DNA from 4 places in the Lysinibacillus sp. G01H genome. Region 2 is predicted to be linked to each of the others. Evidence: riboswitches for the same ligand, from Rfam matches in the RefSeq annotation. Region 2 holds a riboswitch; each other region holds the start of a gene.
What was found. Region 2 has a riboswitch for thiamine pyrophosphate ahead of thiW (energy coupling factor transporter S component ThiW). Riboswitches for the same ligand answer to the same signal wherever they lie in the genome.

Region 1: another riboswitch for thiamine pyrophosphate. It lies ahead of thiC (phosphomethylpyrimidine synthase ThiC); the one in region 2 lies ahead of thiW (energy coupling factor transporter S component ThiW).
Region 3: another riboswitch for thiamine pyrophosphate. It lies ahead of PSR12_RS12180 (ABC transporter substrate-binding protein); the one in region 2 lies ahead of thiW (energy coupling factor transporter S component ThiW).
Region 4: another riboswitch for thiamine pyrophosphate. It lies ahead of thiM (hydroxyethylthiazole kinase); the one in region 2 lies ahead of thiW (energy coupling factor transporter S component ThiW).

Annotation. Positions count from the first base shown of each region.
Region 1 covers NZ_CP118397.1:236,178-240,681, forward strand. The annotation lists gene PSR12_RS01135 (methyl-accepting chemotaxis protein) at 1-642, shown strand, start outside; gene PSR12_RS01140 (AEC family transporter) at 754-1,683, shown strand; TPP riboswitch at 1,744-1,858, shown strand; gene thiC (phosphomethylpyrimidine synthase ThiC) at 1,999-3,777, shown strand; gene PSR12_RS01150 (catalase) at 3,900-4,504, opposite strand, start outside.
Region 2 covers NZ_CP118397.1:861,397-865,900, forward strand. The annotation lists gene PSR12_RS04125 (VWA domain-containing protein) at 1-1,671, shown strand, start outside; gene thiW (energy coupling factor transporter S component ThiW) at 1,989-2,489, opposite strand; TPP riboswitch at 2,584-2,691, opposite strand; gene PSR12_RS04135 (MFS transporter) at 2,758-3,954, opposite strand; gene PSR12_RS04140 (ABC transporter substrate-binding protein) at 4,502-4,504, opposite strand, start outside.
Region 3 covers NZ_CP118397.1:2,400,571-2,405,074, forward strand. The annotation lists gene PSR12_RS12160 (TatD family hydrolase) at 1-77, opposite strand, end outside; gene PSR12_RS12165 (ABC transporter ATP-binding protein) at 67-816, opposite strand; gene PSR12_RS12170 (ABC transporter permease) at 791-1,564, opposite strand; gene PSR12_RS12175 (thiamine-binding protein) at 1,564-1,854, opposite strand; gene PSR12_RS12180 (ABC transporter substrate-binding protein) at 1,856-2,851, opposite strand; TPP riboswitch at 3,005-3,115, opposite strand; gene parC (DNA topoisomerase IV subunit A) at 3,224-4,504, opposite strand, start outside.
Region 4 covers NZ_CP118397.1:3,403,085-3,407,588, reverse strand. The annotation lists gene thiE (thiamine phosphate synthase) at 1-448, opposite strand, end outside; gene thiD (bifunctional hydroxymethylpyrimidine kinase/phosphomethylpyrimidine kinase) at 438-1,262, opposite strand; gene thiM (hydroxyethylthiazole kinase) at 1,250-2,017, opposite strand; TPP riboswitch at 2,102-2,199, opposite strand; gene mbcS (acyl-CoA synthetase MbcS) at 2,390-3,973, shown strand; gene sppA (signal peptide peptidase SppA) at 4,160-4,504, shown strand, end outside.

The sequences.
Region 1 (4,504 bases), 630 kb from region 2:
AGAGTACGTAATATGGAGACAAATGAAATGAATGGGCGTATCCAGCAGCAAATGGAATCATTAGCTTCTAATATTGCCAATATTAATCAGATTATTGCTTCGATCCAAAGCATTACCGAGCAGACAAATCTGCTAGCTTTAAATGCAAGTATTGAGGCTGCACGTGCTGGTGAGCATGGTAAAGGATTTGCTGTAGTTGCAGAGGAAGTTAGAAAGCTAGCAGAACAATCTAAAAATGAAACAGAAATTATTAAGAGTACAGTAGAAAGCATTCTTGAAAATTCTCAGCAAACGGTTGCTGTTATTGCATCTAATGCAGATTTAATGCAATCTCAAAATGAGTCAGTACAAAGCACGCAACTAGCGTTTAAAGATAGCAGTGACTTGTCAGGTTCAATTGCAAATTCTATTAGTGAATTAATGAATAAACTATCTAGCATGTTAGAGCATAAAAATCAGGCAATCATGGCTATCCAAAGTATTTCGGCTATTTCAGAGCAAACAGCAGCCTCTGCGGAACAAGTAAGTGCTTCTGCAATGGATCAACAAGCAGAATTACAAAAAGTAGCAGAGTCTATTCAAAATATGAACGATATTTCAAACGAGCTACAAGAAGTTGTAAATCGATTTAAGCTTGTTTAAAAGCAAAGGCTGCCTTCAATATAGAGGCAGTCTTCTTTTATTGTGAAAGTTAGAGAAATTGACCTAGAAGGAATTCAACACTACTATTAACACTGGAAGGGGGACATTGAAATGATGTATCTCGGAATGATTTTCTTTCAAATTGTTGTTCCTATTTTAGTGTTACTTGTAATAGGCGCTATCCTACAAAAGAAATTTCGCTTTAATTTAAAAGCATTGTCTCAGCTTATTACATATTGCTTTATGCCGGCAGCTGTTTTTGTAAATTTATATGAAACACATGTGGAGTTATCGGTACTGGGAGAGGTCGGATTATTTATTATACTCTTTATCGGTAGTCAAATGTTACTCAGTCATTTTATGGCAAAAGGGCTAGGTTTAGCTAGAACAGAGGCAGCTGTCTTTAAAAATAGTGTGGTGCTTATTAACTCTGGCAATTACGGTATTCCAGTTGCTCAAATGATATTTGCCACGCAACCTATTGGAGTAGCCATTCAGGTCATGCTCGTAATCTTTCAAAATATGACTACGTATACATATGGATTATACAATTTAATTTCTTCTACAAAGTCGGGTATGACAATCATCAAGGATTTCTTTAAAATGCCTATTATTCATGCGCTGATTATAGGTGCCGCTATGAACTATTTTGGTATCGGTATTCCACAGTTTATCAAAATACCAGTAGAACATGTGGCAGATGGATTTATTGCTGTGGCCTTAATTACTTTAGGTGCACAATTATCACAACTAGAGATGAAATCAATGTTTAATAAAACCGTCATTATCAGCTGTTTTACGCGATTAATTATTGGACCATCTGTTGCATTAGCCATTATTTATATATTGGGATTAGATGGAGTCGTCGCACAATCACTGTTTATAGCTAGTGCCTTTCCAACATCCCGTAATAGTTCTAGTCTAGCATTGGAATATGATGTAGAATCAGCAACAGCCGCGCAAGCTGTTTTATTTTCTACCATTGTAAGCTGTATAACTGTAACCATTGTGATCTATTTTGCGGAAGTATTATTTACCTAGTAAGATAAAAAATAACTTCCATCTCTTAGTATTATCTGCTACACTAGCATCAAACTAAATAGTATTAACTAGGGGAGTCTGATGAGTCAGGCTGAGAGGGAAACGCTACGAAGTTTCTTGACCCTTTGGACCTGATCTGGCTCATACCAGCGTGGGAAAGTTAAGAAGCTATTGCAGAGTATGCAATCAATAGACCTTTACATTCGTGGCCGGATCCAAATAATTATTTTGGATTCGGCCTTTATTTTTTGGATTGTTGGGGTGAGCTAGAATCGGTCCTTATATCAAAATAAATTTAAGGGAGAGAAGTAGCTCATGTCAGCAATTAGTGAAAAGAATATTACCATTATGTCTAGCTTTGAAGGAAGCAAAAAAGTATATGTGGAAGGATCACGCCCAGATATTCTAGTACCTATGCGAGAAATTGCATTAAGTCCGACAACAGGCAGTTTTGGAAATGAAGAAAATGCTCCTATTCGAGTATATGATACGAGTGGGCCCTATACAGATCCAGCCTACCAAGTAGATATTACGAAAGGTTTACCTGCCTTACGAAATGCATGGATTCAAGAGCGAGGGGATGTAGAAGCATATGAGGGACGCTCCATTAAACCGGAGGATAATGGTTTTCGTCATGTTGATGACCCGCGTATTCAAGAAAATGTCTTCCCTGAGTTGACGAGAAAGCCTTTGCGTGCTAAAAAAGGTAAAAATGTGACACAGCTTCACTATGCACGAAGGGGGATTATAACGCCTGAAATGGAGTTTGTAGCGATTCGTGAAAATATGAATCCTGAATTTGTACGTTCAGAAATTGCAGCTGGACGAGCTATAATGCCTTCTAATATTAATCACCCTGAGGCAGAGCCAATGATTATTGGGCGTAATTTTCATGTAAAGATCAATGCGAATATCGGGAATTCTGCTGTATCTTCTTCCATTGCGGAAGAAGTTGAGAAAATGACCTGGGCAACTCGATGGGGCGCAGATAATATTATGGATCTATCGACTGGTAAACATATTCATACAACTAGAGAATGGATTATTCGAAATGCTGCAGTGCCAGTGGGAACAGTGCCAATTTATCAGGCTTTAGAAAAGGTAAATGGTGTAGCAGAGGATTTAACGTGGGAGGTTTATCGTGATACTCTCATTGAACAAGCTGAGCAGGGTGTGGATTACTTCACCATTCATGCAGGTGTCCTTTTACGCTATGTACCACTAACAGCAAATCGTGTGACAGGTATTGTATCTCGAGGGGGCTCTATCATGGCACAGTGGTGTTTATATCATCATCAAGAGAATTTCCTGTATACACACTTTGAGGAAATCTGTGAAATTATGAAAGCTTATGATGTTGCTTTTTCCTTAGGTGATGGTTTACGCCCAGGCTCAATTGCAGATGCCAATGATGAGGCGCAATTTGCAGAGCTTGAAACACTAGGCGAGCTAACACAAATTGCTTGGCAGCATGATGTTCAGGTGATGGTTGAAGGACCAGGTCATGTACCAATGCATCTGATTAAAGAAAACATGGACAAGCAATTAGAGGTTTGTAAGGAAGCGCCCTTCTATACATTAGGACCACTCACAACAGATATTGCTCCAGGTTATGACCACATTACATCAGCCATTGGGGCAGCCATGATTGGTTGGTTTGGTACAGCGATGCTTTGTTATGTGACACCAAAAGAGCATCTTGGTTTACCAAATCGCGAGGACGTTCGTATGGGCGTTATCACTTATAAAATTGCTGCACATGCTGCTGATTTAGCAAAAGGTCATCCAGGTGCACAACAACGAGACGATGCACTGTCTAAAGCCCGCTTTGAGTTCCGTTGGCGTGATCAATTTAATCTGTCCCTAGATCCAGAGCGTGCAGTGGAATATCATGATGAGACACTGCCAGCAGAGGGAGCAAAAACAGCACACTTTTGTTCTATGTGCGGGCCTAAATTCTGTAGCATGAGAATTTCACAGGACATTCGTAATTATGCGAAAGATAAGGATTTGAATACGACTGAAGCGATCCATCAAGGTATGAAGGAAAAGGCAGAGGAGTTTAAAAAAGCAGGCAGTCGAATTTACCAATAATGAAAGAAAAGGCTTATGTCAAAAAATAGACATAGGCCTTTTTTTAATCAAAAAACTCCATGTGAATAGTGGATTCACATGGAGTAAAAGTTGGATTTGGATATCAATAATAAAGTGGAATATTAAACGTTTGTTGGTTGTTTTACATATGGATTTGTAAGGTCCATACCTTCTAATGAAAGACCCATCGCTTTTGCGACACCTTCACCATATGCTGGGTCAGCTAGATAGCAGTGAAGAATGTGACGGCGTTTGATGAATTCTTCAACAGAAGCCATATCATTCGCTGTATTTTCAAATAGACGTTGTTGCTCTTCCACCGTCAATAGACGGAATAGCTTACCTGGTTGCTCAAAGTAATTATTATCGTCTTCACGGAAGTCATGAATACCTGCATGACCATCAATGCGTAATTCAGGCTCTTTATGGTCTAAATTATGCTCCCACTCGCCATAGCTATTTGGTTCATAGCTTAATGTCGAACCGAGATTGCCATCAAAGCGCATTGCTCCATCGCGGTGGAAAGTACGGAATGGACATTTTGGTGCGTTGACAGGAAGCATATAGTGATTTACACCAAGACGATAGCGTTGTGCATCCGCATATGCAAAGATACGACCTTGTAACATTTTATCTGGTGAGAAGCTGATACCAGGAACAATGTTAGAAGGTGCAAATGCAGCTTGTTCAACTTCTGCAAAGTAGTTGTCTGGATTTTTGTTTAACT
Region 2 (4,504 bases):
GCAGCACTTGGTAGTCAATCCATTGCCTATGATGTTGTAGCGCCTAACAGTCTACCAAATGAACTATCCAGCTATTTGCAATATAATGCTATTATTTTCGACAATGTACCAGGTCATTTAGTGGGTGAAGCAAAAATGAGTGTTATTGAGCAAGCAGTCAAAAACTTTGGAGTTGGTTTTACAATGGTTGGTGGAGAAAATAGTTTTGGTCTAGGCGGCTACTTTAAAACACCGATCGAAACCTTATTGCCAGTGGAAATGGAAATTAAGGGCAAAGAGCAATTACCTTCCTTAGGATTAGTGATTGTACTTGACCGATCTGGCAGTATGCAAGGCTCGAAGCTTGAGCTTGCTAAGGAAGCAGCGGCACGTTCTGTTGAGATGTTGCGAGACGAGGATACATTAGGATTCATCGCCTTTGATGATCGTCCATGGGAGATTATAGAGACAGGGCCTCTTAGCAGTAAAGAAGAGGCTGTGGATACTATTTTATCAGTAACACCTGGTGGGGGAACAGAAATCTATAGTTCATTAGCTAAAGCCTACGAGAACCTTGCTGATTTAAAGCTCCAACGTAAGCATATTATTCTCTTAACAGATGGGCAGTCACAGGCAGGGAACTATGAGGATTTAATTACTGAAGGAAAAGAAGATGGTATAACCTTATCGACAGTAGCGATTGGACAAGATGCCGATGCGAACTTATTAGAAGCGCTTAGTGACATGGGCAGTGGACGTTTCTATGATGTCATAGATGAGCAAACCATTCCTTCTATTTTATCTCGTGAAACTGCTATGATTTCCCGCACCTATATTGAGGACAATCCATTTTACCCTGCAATTTATAATGCAGCAGGATGGAACGTACTGTTTGCTAATGGTGTCCCACAAATGAATGCATACATTGGGACAACGGCAAAACAGGGGGCTACTGTCGTAGCAGAAAGCGAAAAGGAAGATCCTGTGTTAGCGCAGTGGCAATATGGTCTTGGTAAAACATTTGCCTTTACATCTGATTCAACGGGTAAATGGACAGGAGATTGGGCAAGATGGAAAAATTGGGGAGTATTTTGGCAAACACTTATTTCTCAAATGCTACCAAGCTACAATGATGTAGCCTATGATGTAAGATTGGAAGCAGATGGTTCCTTTATGATTACAGACCCTACAAATGAAGCTGCATTTTTAGACATTGTTGCAGTAAATGAAGCAGGGGAGGAGCTAGAAACACAACTTGAAACCATTTCCGCATCCCAAGTTCGAGCTGTAGTACAAGCTGAACCTGGATTAATTTTCTTCCGTGTAGCAGATGAAAAGCAGGCCATCTATCAGGCAGGGCTAAGTGTTCCTTATAGTGCTGAATACGAACTACTCCCTGTAAATAACCAACTGATAGAAGAGTTAACTCAGCGAACAGGAGGCACTGTTTTAAAGGAACCACAAGATGTCTTCCGTGACTTTACGACAAAAGGAGCAGATCGGCAAAATATTGCCACATGGCTACTCTTAGCGAGTATGCTTCTTTTCTTTATTGATATTACCATAAGACGTTTTGGTTGGAATTTCCTAACGAATACGAAGAAAAAAGAGCCGCTGGTTGAGGAAAAAACTCTACAGGCAGAAGACACAAATGTAGCACATTTGTTAAAAGGCATGAAAAAACGATCTTAAAATAGAGGAAGCAGCAGTGCAAACTTAATAGTTTTGCACTGCTTTTTTATATTGTTTGAATAGAGAGTTGTCCCCTTTGTTAGAGCGGGTAAGATGATCTAAAAAGTGGGCTCTTTGCTCATAAGGAGAGAAAGGCGCTCTAAGTTGAGTCATTGCCGCTCATAAAGAGTAGAAAAGCGCTCCAAGTAGAGCCATTGCCGCTCATAAAGTGGAAAAAGGCGCTCTAAGTAGAGGTATTCTCGCTCATAAAGGGAAGAAAAGCGCTCTAACTAAAGTCATCACCGATCATAAAGAGAGATAAAACCCTCCAATCCCTCTCAATAAAGAGAAGAATTAAACCTCTTTACTAGCTCTGTTTTACGCATGCTACTCGCAACCATTACACCTAAAATGGCGCCGATTGTACTTGATGTTAAAAAGGCTGGTAGGAAGAAGAATGCTGCTACAGATGTTCCCATGAATAATTTTGCGTAAGGGACGGCAATAAGTGAAGCCAGAATGCCAGTTCCGATAACTTCTCCGATACCAGCTAACCACATCTTATTGCTATATTTATAGGCAAGGGCAGCACAGAACGCACCGATGATACTACCAGGGATAGCTAGTAGAGAGCCTGTTCCAGTAAAAATACGAATGATGGCAGTGACAAAGGCAACTATAACTGTTGGTACGGGTCCAAGTATAATCGCTCCTATCACATTAATAGCATGCTGAACGGGGTAAGCACGTGCGATTCCTGTTGGGATGGATACGAAAGTAGAGCCTGCAACAGCAATGGCTACTAATAAAGCCATGACTGTTAATTTACGAATTGACATAAAGTTCACTCCTTTTGGTAAAGTTGGTGAGGAAAAATAAAAAGGCCACCCCCTTTAAACAATAGGAAGCGGCCTTGCATGTATATAGTGACAACAGCAAGTAGCGCCACTTCCCTCCGCTAGTGTGAACTAGATCAGGTTCAAAGGGTCCGTATATTACCATATACGTCTCAGCCTTTTAAAGACTCCCCTAGTGGTTAAGATTATTCAATTTAGTGAATCAACAATAATGTAACATACTGTTAAAAATAGTCAATGATTTTTCAGACTATTTTGGATCGGGATGCATTAAATGAGGTGCTTTTTTCACTGTCCAGATGAGCGCAAGGAAGAAACAAGCTAATAATATGATAGAACCAAAAATATAGGGGCTATTCATATTCCAATCAAATAATAAACCTGCCAAAGCGGGTCCAATCATATTCCCAAGGCTCATATAGGCATTATTCAAGCCCGCAGCAAATCCCTGCTCTTTTTCTGCAAGTTTTGAGATGAGTGTATTAACAGCTGGACGAATTAATGTCGTTGCTGTAGAGAAAATTGTTGCTACAACTAATATAAGGGCAAAGCCAGAAACAAATAATATTAAGAAAATAGCAACGGATGCAATAAACAAATTAACTAGTACTACTTTCATTTCACCATAACGATTGAACAGTGGTGTAATAATAAACATTTGTACTACTACTCCAAAAGCACCACCAACAACTAATATAATCGCTATATCTACAGGTGTGTAATTAAACTTTTCTGTCACAAATAATGACAATGTCGTTTGGAAATTTGCAATTCCAAACGAGAACACCAGCATAATTATGAGCATAACAAAATAAGGCATATGTATGGAACGAGCCATTTGCTTCGCCAGATTGTCTTGCTTTTGTTTCTGTTGCGCAGTGTTTGGTTGGGTAGAAGGTAATAAAAAGTAAGATAAAATAGATGCTACAATGGCTGCAGCTCCAGCTGTGAAAAATGGGAAATGTAAGCTTACCTTTGCTAAAAAGCCTCCAATACCAGGTCCGATCATAAAGCCAAGAGACATGGCGGCACCCAACATCCCCATACCTTTCCCGCGTTCTTCATAGGTTGTGACGTCAGCGACAAAAGCCATAATAGGAGGTGCAACAAATGCGGAACCTAGACCACCTAAAAATCGTGCTAAAAAGAGCATCCATACATCTGTAGCAAGGCCAAATCCGATTTGTGCAAGACCTGTTACGATAAGACCGAAAATAATTAAATTTTTTCGACCGTACTGATCTGAAAGATTCCCAGCAATAGGAGAAAATACGAATTGAGCTAAGGCGAACGTTGCGATTAGCATACCTAGAACTTGTCCTGCTGCACCAAATATTTTTAAATACTCTGGCATGACAGGAATAATAATGCCAATACTCCCCATTGCGATAAACATATTAAACATTAAAATATACAAAGCCGCCTTATTGGACTTTTGCTGGGTCATCGAATGAACCCCCTTTTTGTAATCAAATATAGTACAGTCTATCATAAAGAATTATTGCTTGGCTAATAGTTAAGATTATCGTACTGGTTCTATATTTAGAATGGTTTTCCACAAAAGTTTTCATCTGCGTACCTAAGGATGATGAAATAATACATGTTAGTCATAAAAATTGAGGGAGAAGAACTATAGAATCGAGCAACAATCGATGGATTTCTCTTATAAAAGGAGAATTAAAAAATTTGTGAGTCTGTCTGTAATGGTCTATAAATTGTAGCGACTGTTATAGTAGTGGCATCAAAATTATTATGGCTTATTTATTGTTAATACAATGGATAAAGAAAATATAAATTTATGCAGGTTCGATGAAAAAATCTATAGGTAAAGCTTTTCCATAACAGATGATGTGAGCATCTATTAAAATTTAGATAAAATATTTTCTAAATATAATAATACAAATAGTCGATTGAAAATTTTCTTATTTAATAGAAAGTTAGATAGGCAGAGAAAAAACTAGCGAATTGGTGTGAAAACCATTTCGCTAGTTTAATTA
Region 3 (4,504 bases), 1.5 Mb from region 2:
GCTTTCACCTCTTCTAATAAGGAGGGAATTTCCTCATCGGTGTACTGATCCAAATGAATATGCGCATCAATCAACATACATATCACCCTTTTCCTCCTGTAAATACATAAATAATTGTTGCTTTAACGCTGTGAATGCTGCAGAATGTCGAATTTCCTCTTTCCGAGGTCTCTCAAATGGCACGATGATTTCCTTTTTAACGGTTGCTGGACGTTTGGTTAAAACAAGTATGCGATCTGCTAAAAAGAGAGCTTCCTCAATACTATGTGTAACAAATAGAATGGATTTGCGATACTCTTCCCAGATAGATAAAAGCCATGCTTGCATTTCCAGTCGAGTAAATTCATCCAACGCAGAAAATGGTTCGTCTAAGCATAAAATCGGCTTTTCACTGACCATTGCTCGAATAAAGGACACACGCTGCTGCATACCTCCAGACAGTTCGTTCGGGTAGGCATGGATAAAGGAGGCAAGACCAACCTTTTCTAACCATTCCTTGGCACGTTCAACATTCGGTTTATGCTGTAATTCCTCTATAAGCGTGACATTTTCTACTATTGTGCGCCAGGGTAATAGACATGGCTGCTGTGGCATATAGCCAATCGTTCCTTTTTTTCGTTGGATATCCTCTCCATTTAGTAAAATGGCTCCTTGATCAATTGGCGAAACACCACCAATTAATTGAAAAAGTGTGCTCTTACCACTGCCTGAAGGACCAACAATGGCCACAAACTCGCCATCCTTTACGTCAAAAGAAAGTTGATCAAGTACTTTTAGTGCATCGAAGGATTTAGCGATGTTTTGAATGCTGAGCATGATAGCCTCTTCCCTTCACCATAAATTTTTCAATTAAACGAATACCGCTAAACAATAGTAAGCTCAAGAGAACAATCGCAAAAATTGCTACAAATACGCGATCTGTACGGAAGGAGGACTGGGCTAGGGTCATGTAAACACCAATACCCTTTTTTGCTCCAAGCCACTCCGCAATCACAGCCCCCATCACACTATATGTAGCCGCAATTTTAATGCCTGAAAAAATCGCAGGATAGGCATAAGGCCATTCCAGCTTCCAAAAGGTTTGTGCCTTTGTAGCACCAACCATGGCAAAATAATGCTTTAATGCTGGAGCTGTTTGTCTAAATCCATCCATCGCTGCAATGACAATCGGGAAAAAGCACACAAGACAGATAATGATAAGCTTCGGTAATAAGCCAAAGCCAAACCAAATAATAAGTAGCGGTGCCAAGACTAGAATAGGAACATTCTGCGACATAATAAGAATTGGATAAAACAGTTCTCGAATAAAATTAAATCGATGCAACACTACTGCCACCGTTAGCCCACAAGCGATGCCAATGGCCAAACCTAGTAGAGCTAGCTGTACCGTAGCAAATGCATGTGGTAGAAAGGTTTGATACGACTGGATGGACTCCGACAAAATACTACTGGGTGCGGGTAATAACCAATGAGGAACTTCAGCGAACCTCACGATTAGTTCCCATATGAATAAGAGGAAGGCGATAAAAATTATCGTCCTTCCTTTGTGTAATGCATGTTTCATTACTGATATTTCTCCGTTAATGTATCCATCGTAATCCCCGTTGGCTGATATAAAATTTTCACTTGTGTAATGACATTGATGGCACCAAGCTCGATCATCTTCTCATTCATTTTTTCAATGATTTGGAGCAATGTTGAAAGCTCACCCTCCATCGTTGTTTCCAATGGATGAACCTCATATTTCACCCCAGAAGCATCGATCACCGCAATTGCTGCATCTACATACGGTATCACATCTTCATATTTCTCTGTCTTCGGAATGATTTGTACACTGATTAATGAATTTGCCATCTTATTTGGCCTCCTTTTTAGGTAAGAACTCATTAGTAAAGGCTTTTTTCGCATCAAATTCGCCCTCTAGTACTTGATTGCTAGACATCCATTTCGCATAATTTTCCCACACAGAAAGCTTTTGCTCTCCCCATTGCTTGGCATCATCCTGGTATTTATCAGCCAGCCATTCCTGACTTTTATGCACTAACGCTTTATCTAAATCAGGGGCCGCTTCGATTAAAATATCCGCCGCTTCACTTGGGTTTCCAATTGCGTATTCATAGCCCTTCGCTGCCGCTGCCACAAAGGCTTTGACTACATCGGGGTTGTCCTGTATCATTTTTTCATTTGTAGCTAAAACGGGCGTATAATAATCTAATTGATCACTATAATCTGTAAGATATAGCATATTAATCTTTTCCCCACGCAGCTCAGCCTCAATACCAGTCCATGCATAATAAATCCAAGCAAAATCAATGTCTTTTTCCATCATTGTGAAGAAATCTAAATCCCCTGCATTGACAATATCTAGCTTATTAATATCTGCCTTTTCTTTTTGCATTAGTGATTGTAAGACGGCTTGCTCTAATGGCGCACCCCAACCACCATAGGTTTTACCTTCAAAATCCTTTGGCGATGTAATGCCCTTTGAAGCAATAGAAGCAAAGCCAGATGTATTATGCTGTATAATTGCTGCGATTGAGACCAGCGGCACATTCTGTACTCGTGCCTGTGTTATGCCTTCCTGATAGCTCACGCCAAAATCCGCCTTTCCAGAAGCAACAAGCTGATCTGCGCCCGCCTCACCAGGCATAATAATATCAACATCTAAGCCCTGTTCCTCAAAATAACCGAGTTTTTTTGCAACATATAGTCCTGTATGATTTGTATTCGGCGTCCAATCCAGTACCACAGACACCTTTTTCAGCTTGTCAGCAGCCTGCTTATCCTCCTTGTCACTACAGCCTGCTAATGTTAATAGTGCTACCATTAGAATAAATAACCATTTTTTCATGCGAAAGCCTCCCAGTTTGTAATATGAAAGTGTTCATGAATGAATGTTGTCACCAGAAGAAAGCGTATACAATGTTGGCAAGCTGTTGCTTGAAACATAAAAAAACGCCTAGGATTCCTCCCAGACGTATCGCAATCAATCTTCAAAACTTTGCTTTTTTGAATAGATGTTCCCTACGCTGGTACGAGCCAAATCAGGTTCAAAGGGTCAGCGTCTATCGGACACAATCTCAGCTAGCAATTACTAGCCCCCCTACATTCTTTCGCTATGAACTTTTCGATGATTATTATACCCATAGTTTCACTTAAATGACAAGGTGCTATTTTTGAAATGAGCTTAAAGCCCAGCACTCCTAAGAGACTGGGCATTCTTTTAGCTTGGTTTCTGTTCTTTTTTGGCTGTGACAACATGAGAGATTGCCCCATCTGTTGCAATATCCACTTTAAATGAACCGTTGGAATGGCGATCCGCACGAGACAATGCTTGCACGTCAATCACCTCTTGAACACCTTTTTCAGTTTCAATCACAACCTGCTCCCCGTCTGTTGCTTGAACAACTGCCACAATTCGGTGAGGGTTTGCTTTTAACTCTGTTAATACTTTTAGTCCACGTTTTGCACGACCTGCTACTTCAACTTCAGCGACATTCATTTTCTTCACGGCCCCACGCTGTGTCACAATCACTACATATTGGGTAACATCAGGCTGTAATACATTGACGCCAACTAAGGCTTCTCCATCTTTTAGTGTGATCCCTTTCACACCGCCTGTTTTCACACCTGTCACAGGTAGTTCCTCCATTGGGAAACGAATTGCATAGGCTGTATCCGTTGTGAGCATCAGCTCCACGTCATCTGTTACAAACGATGCATAGATCATCGCATCACCAGCCTTGACGTTCATCGTTTTAATAGGCTTTGAATAACGTGTCACTGCATAGTCTACGAGTGGTGAGCGCTTAATTTGACCATCTTTTGTGGCTGTGAAGACATACGTATTTGGCTGTTCAAATGTTTCGAAGCCATAAACCGCAATAATCGATTCATCTTCCCCTGTTGGGACAATACTTGAAATATGCTGGCCGAGATCCTTCCAACGTATATCAGGCAGCTCATGAACAGGCTGATAAATATAATTGCCTCGATTTGTGAACAGCAATAGATGGTGCTGTGTATTTAAGTTTGCTTCATACAATAAATAATCTGAATCCTTCATGGCAAAATCTTGCCCATTTGAAGCGGCATGAGAACGTGTGGATGTGCGTTTAATATAACCATCCTTCGTTACTGTTACGACAACCTCCTCACTTGGCACAAGGACATCCAATGTAATTTTAATTTCTTCAATTTCTTGCTCAATCTTCGAGCGGCGAGGCTCTGTAAAGCGTTTCTTAATATCAAGCAGCTCTTGTTTAATAACACGCACAAGCTTAGCCTCACTTTGTAGAATCCCCTCTAGCTTGGCAATTAACTTATCTAACTCGTCCTGTTCCTGACGAAGCTCTGTAATATCCGTATTCGTTAAACGGTATAATTGCAGGCTTACAATGGCCTCTGCCTGTACTTCTGTAAAATCAAACTTCTCTTGTAAATTAAGCTTTGCATCCTTCTTATCATTAGAAGAACGAATCGTCGCAATGACTTCATCTAAAAT
Region 4 (4,504 bases), 2.1 Mb from region 2:
TGCCACATGGTGGTTGTGCATCGCTTTTAGAGGATGTTGGAAAGATTGGACCGATACCAACATAATCAGCTTGATGGTTAATAGCTATTTGCAATTCTTCCTCGCAATGGACAGATACACCAAGAATCATTTTCCCAACTCTTTTACGTGCTACACTTACAGGTAAATCATCTTGTCCGATATGAACACCATCAGCGCCGAGTCGTATCGCTAGATCAACATCGTCATTAATGATGAAGGGCACATTATAGTGATGACATAGTTTTTGACATTGGCGTGCAAATTGTTCATAGGCAAGTCCAGTTAACGCATGAGGACCTTTTTCGCGAAATTGAAACATTGTAATGCCTGCTTGCAAGGCTTTTTCTAGGATATAGAGTGGTTGTTCTTGAGGAGGAACATTGCTCGTACCCATAATAAAATAAAGCTGCAAATCCTCACGTTTCATGAATAATCACCTCACAGGCTTCCTTATGCTGTTGATAAGCAAAATGATTAGTGGGTCCATGACCATTTCCAATCGATAAATTATACATAATAGCTAATTGGATAAATTTTTTAGCTTCTATAATGGCATTTTCCAGAGTGAATCCTTGTCCAAGAAAAGCAGTAAGTGCTGCGGAAAATGTACATCCAGTACCATGCGTATTTTTTGTTTGGATTCGAGGAGACTGCATCGAAAAAGAACGTCCATTTTTAAAAAATACATAATCAATGGCATAGAGTGGATCTGCTAAATGACCACCTTTAATGATGACACATTGTACACCTAGCTGTAACAAGCTTTGAGCTACTTCTTTCATATCTTCAAAATGATGTATAGCTTTCCCAGTAAGTGTCTCTGCCTCAGGTATATTGGGCGTAACAACCGTAGCAAGTGGTAGTAAAGTTGAGCATAAGGCATCGATAGCTTCTTGCTGTAATAGGCTTTCCCCACCTTTTGCAATCATCACCGGATCAACAATCAGTGGAATGTTTAGCTCACTGATCGTGTGTGCAATTGCTTTGATAATATCTGAGGAATAAAGCATTCCTGTTTTAATCGCAGCGATTGGAAAATCTTCTACCAAGGCCACGAATTGTTTTTTTATAAAGGAAACGTCAATCGGGCAAACACCTGTTACACCCAAAGTATTTTGAGCAGTTAAAGCAGTAATCACAGAAGTACCAAACACTTCTAATTCCTGAAATGTTTTTAAATCAGCCTGTATACCCGCGCCACCACCACTATCTGAGCCAGCGATTGTTGTTACAATATGCATGAAGCTACACCATCCTTTGATAAGCGATGTATAGCATTGAGTAAGGCTATTTGAAAATCACCAATGTCTGCAGTAAATGCTGATGCCAGTACACCTGCTTTTTTATAGTAAGTAAGTGTTTCTATTAATTGTTGGTAAGGGTTATGGCTTACACTATAGGCTGCGCCACAAATTGCGCTAAGTAAACAACCTGTACCCGTTACTTCCGTCATTTGTGGATGACCACCAGCGATCCATTGACTATGCTTGCCATCAGTTATAAAATCGCGTTCTCCTGTGACAATAACAATGCATTGATAGCGTTGAGCCAATGATACGGCTTCTGCTTCCATAGCGATAGTGCCATGACCACTATCGACACCTTTTTGTTGCCAATTTACACCAGCTATTGCTGCTAGCTCGCCGAGATTACAGCGAATCACGGCAAATTGTATGTTTTCAAGTAAATATTTTACGGTTTCCTTACGGTAAGTTGTGGCTCCAACTCCGACAGGATCTAAAACAACAGGAATACCAAGTATATTGGCTTTTTCACCTGCTAATAACATGGCACTTTTTGTGCGATTATTAAGTGTTCCAATATTAATTAATAATGCTTGAGCAATGGCTACCATCTCCTCTACCTCTTGGCAGTCATCGGCCATTACTGGTGAAGCACCTATCGCTAATAAACCATTTGCTTGAAAATTTGCCACTACATAATTGGTAATACAATGGATAAGTGGTTGTTGTTGACGAATTGTTTGAAAAATCATTGTAGTCCTCCTTTAGGGATGGACGTAAGCATGCAAAAAAGGCTCTTTTTGTGTAAAAATGCACGAAAAGAGCCTCTCATCTGAAAAACGATGTTTATTGCTCCCTACGTCAGTATTAACTAACAGGTTCAAAGGGTCAGGTTTTACCTTCTCAACTCTTGCGAGTCCCCCTGCAATCTTGCTTTTAGTTGACCAAAATGTACCATACTTTTCATTTGTATTCAATAGCAAGTTTTCCTATAGATAAAATGTGACCGATGCCATATAGGAGAGTATGATAGTTGTCATGACTTTACCGAAATTAAACACAAACCATTGAAAATGCTGAAAAAAGAGTTTTATAATGTGTCATAACAAAAGGGGGCAATTGCCATGAAAAGACAAGATTTAGTTGCACCAGAATGGTATAACATAGTAGAGGAAATTGAAAAATATGCTCAGGATGCAACCAAAAATGCTTTAATCATTTATGAAGAAAACCAAGACATCCAATGTATTACATATGCACATTTATTGGAAAAAGCGAATCAAGCAGCACATGTATTCACCAAGCAAGGTTTAAAGAAAGGTGATGTCATTTTAGTGATGGTACCCCGTTCAGTGGAAGCATATATTGTGTATATTGCTGCATTAAAAGCAGGTTTAACTATTATTCCAAGTTCTGAAATGTTAAGAACAAAGGATATTGAGTATCGAATTCGTCATGCAAATGCTAAAGCGGTTATTGCTTTTGAACCCTATATTGAACAGTTCGATAAAGTGGGGAATTTACAAGACATCCAACAATTTGTCATAGGGAATGCACATAAACCTTGGCAGAACATACTTGAAAAAATGTATAATCAATCTACAACCTACATAAATCCTATCCCAACAAAAAGCACAGACAATGCATTTTTAGCCTATACAAGTGGAACGACAGGAAATCCAAAAGCAGCAGTGCATACTCATAGTTGGGGCTATGCTCATTTACGAACAACAGCACCACATTGGTTGGGTGTACAAGAAAATGATATTGTTTGGGCGACTGCAGCACCAGGCTGGCAAAAATGGATATGGAGTCCGTTTCTGGCTACTTTAGGCAGTGGTGCTACTGCATTTGTCTACAAAGGTAAATTTGAAGCATCTTCTTATTTAGCATTGCTTCAGAGATTCAAAATCAATGTACTATGCTGTACACCAACTGAATATCGTTTTATGGCAGCGCTTGATAATTTACATGAGTATGATTTAAGTGCAATTCGCCAAGCTGTATCAGCTGGTGAGCCATTAAATAGTGAGGTCATTAGAGTATTCTTGGAAACATTTAAATTACAAGTGCGAGATGGCTATGGACAAACGGAAAATACATTATTAGTAGGCACAATGGTAGGGATGGAAGCAAGAGTTGGCTCTATGGGAAAACCTACTCCTGGCAACACTGTTGAAATTATTAATGATGTGGGCAAACCCGTTACAATCGGAGAAGTTGGTGATATTGCTGTTCATCGTGAAACACCAGCCCTCTTTAAAAAATATTTAAATGATCCTGAACGTACAAATTTACAATTTCGAGGGGATTGGTATATTACAGGAGATCGTGCCTATAAAGATGAAGATGGCTACTTTTGGTTTGATGGGAGAGGAGACGATGTTATTATATCCTCAGGCTATACAATTGGCCCTTTTGAAGTAGAGGATGCTTTAATGAAACATCCAACCGTAAAAGAGGCTGCTGTTATTGCGAGCCCTGATAAAGTAAGGGGAAATATTGTCAAGGCATTTATTGTTCTGCGCAATGGTGAAAAAGGTGATGAAGCGCTTATTCAAACACTCCAAAGTCATGTGAAATCATTAACCGCTCCTTATAAATATCCACGTGCTATTGAATTTGTAGAGGAGCTACCGAAAACATCTTCTGGGAAAATTAGACGTGTCGAATTACGACAACATGAAGTCAAACACCTCCAATTATAATCATTTCCTAGGAAATAATGTCGAAAATCAAAGTTCATCAAAGGTATGGACTTTGATTTTTTTATTTTTTTTAGGTAAGGTAATATGAGGAAATACATAGCTTAAAGCTTTTTGTGTTTAATTATTGCAAAAAAATGAAACAAATTGGCAAGTCATACGTATTACGTGTTGAGGAGGCGGAAAGACATGAATGTAAAAAGGTGGGTTGCTTTAGTAGTGGCAGGTGTTCTCTTATTATTTTCGTTGGGAATTAATACCATTTTTGCGCTATTTAAAGCAGATTTCCTAGGTAATTTTGATAGCTTAATGGCAGGTAATAGCTTAGATGTATATGAAAATGTCATTGAAGGGGAAAATTTTGATAAGCGAATTGCTTATTTAAAGGTAGATGGAACGATTCAAGATATCGGCTCAAGTACATTGTGGCAACCAGTTGCCTATGATCATCAATTTTTCTTAGAACAATTGGATAATATTTTATATGATGAGTCCATACAGGGTGTTGTTTTAAGCGTTAATTCACCAGGTGGT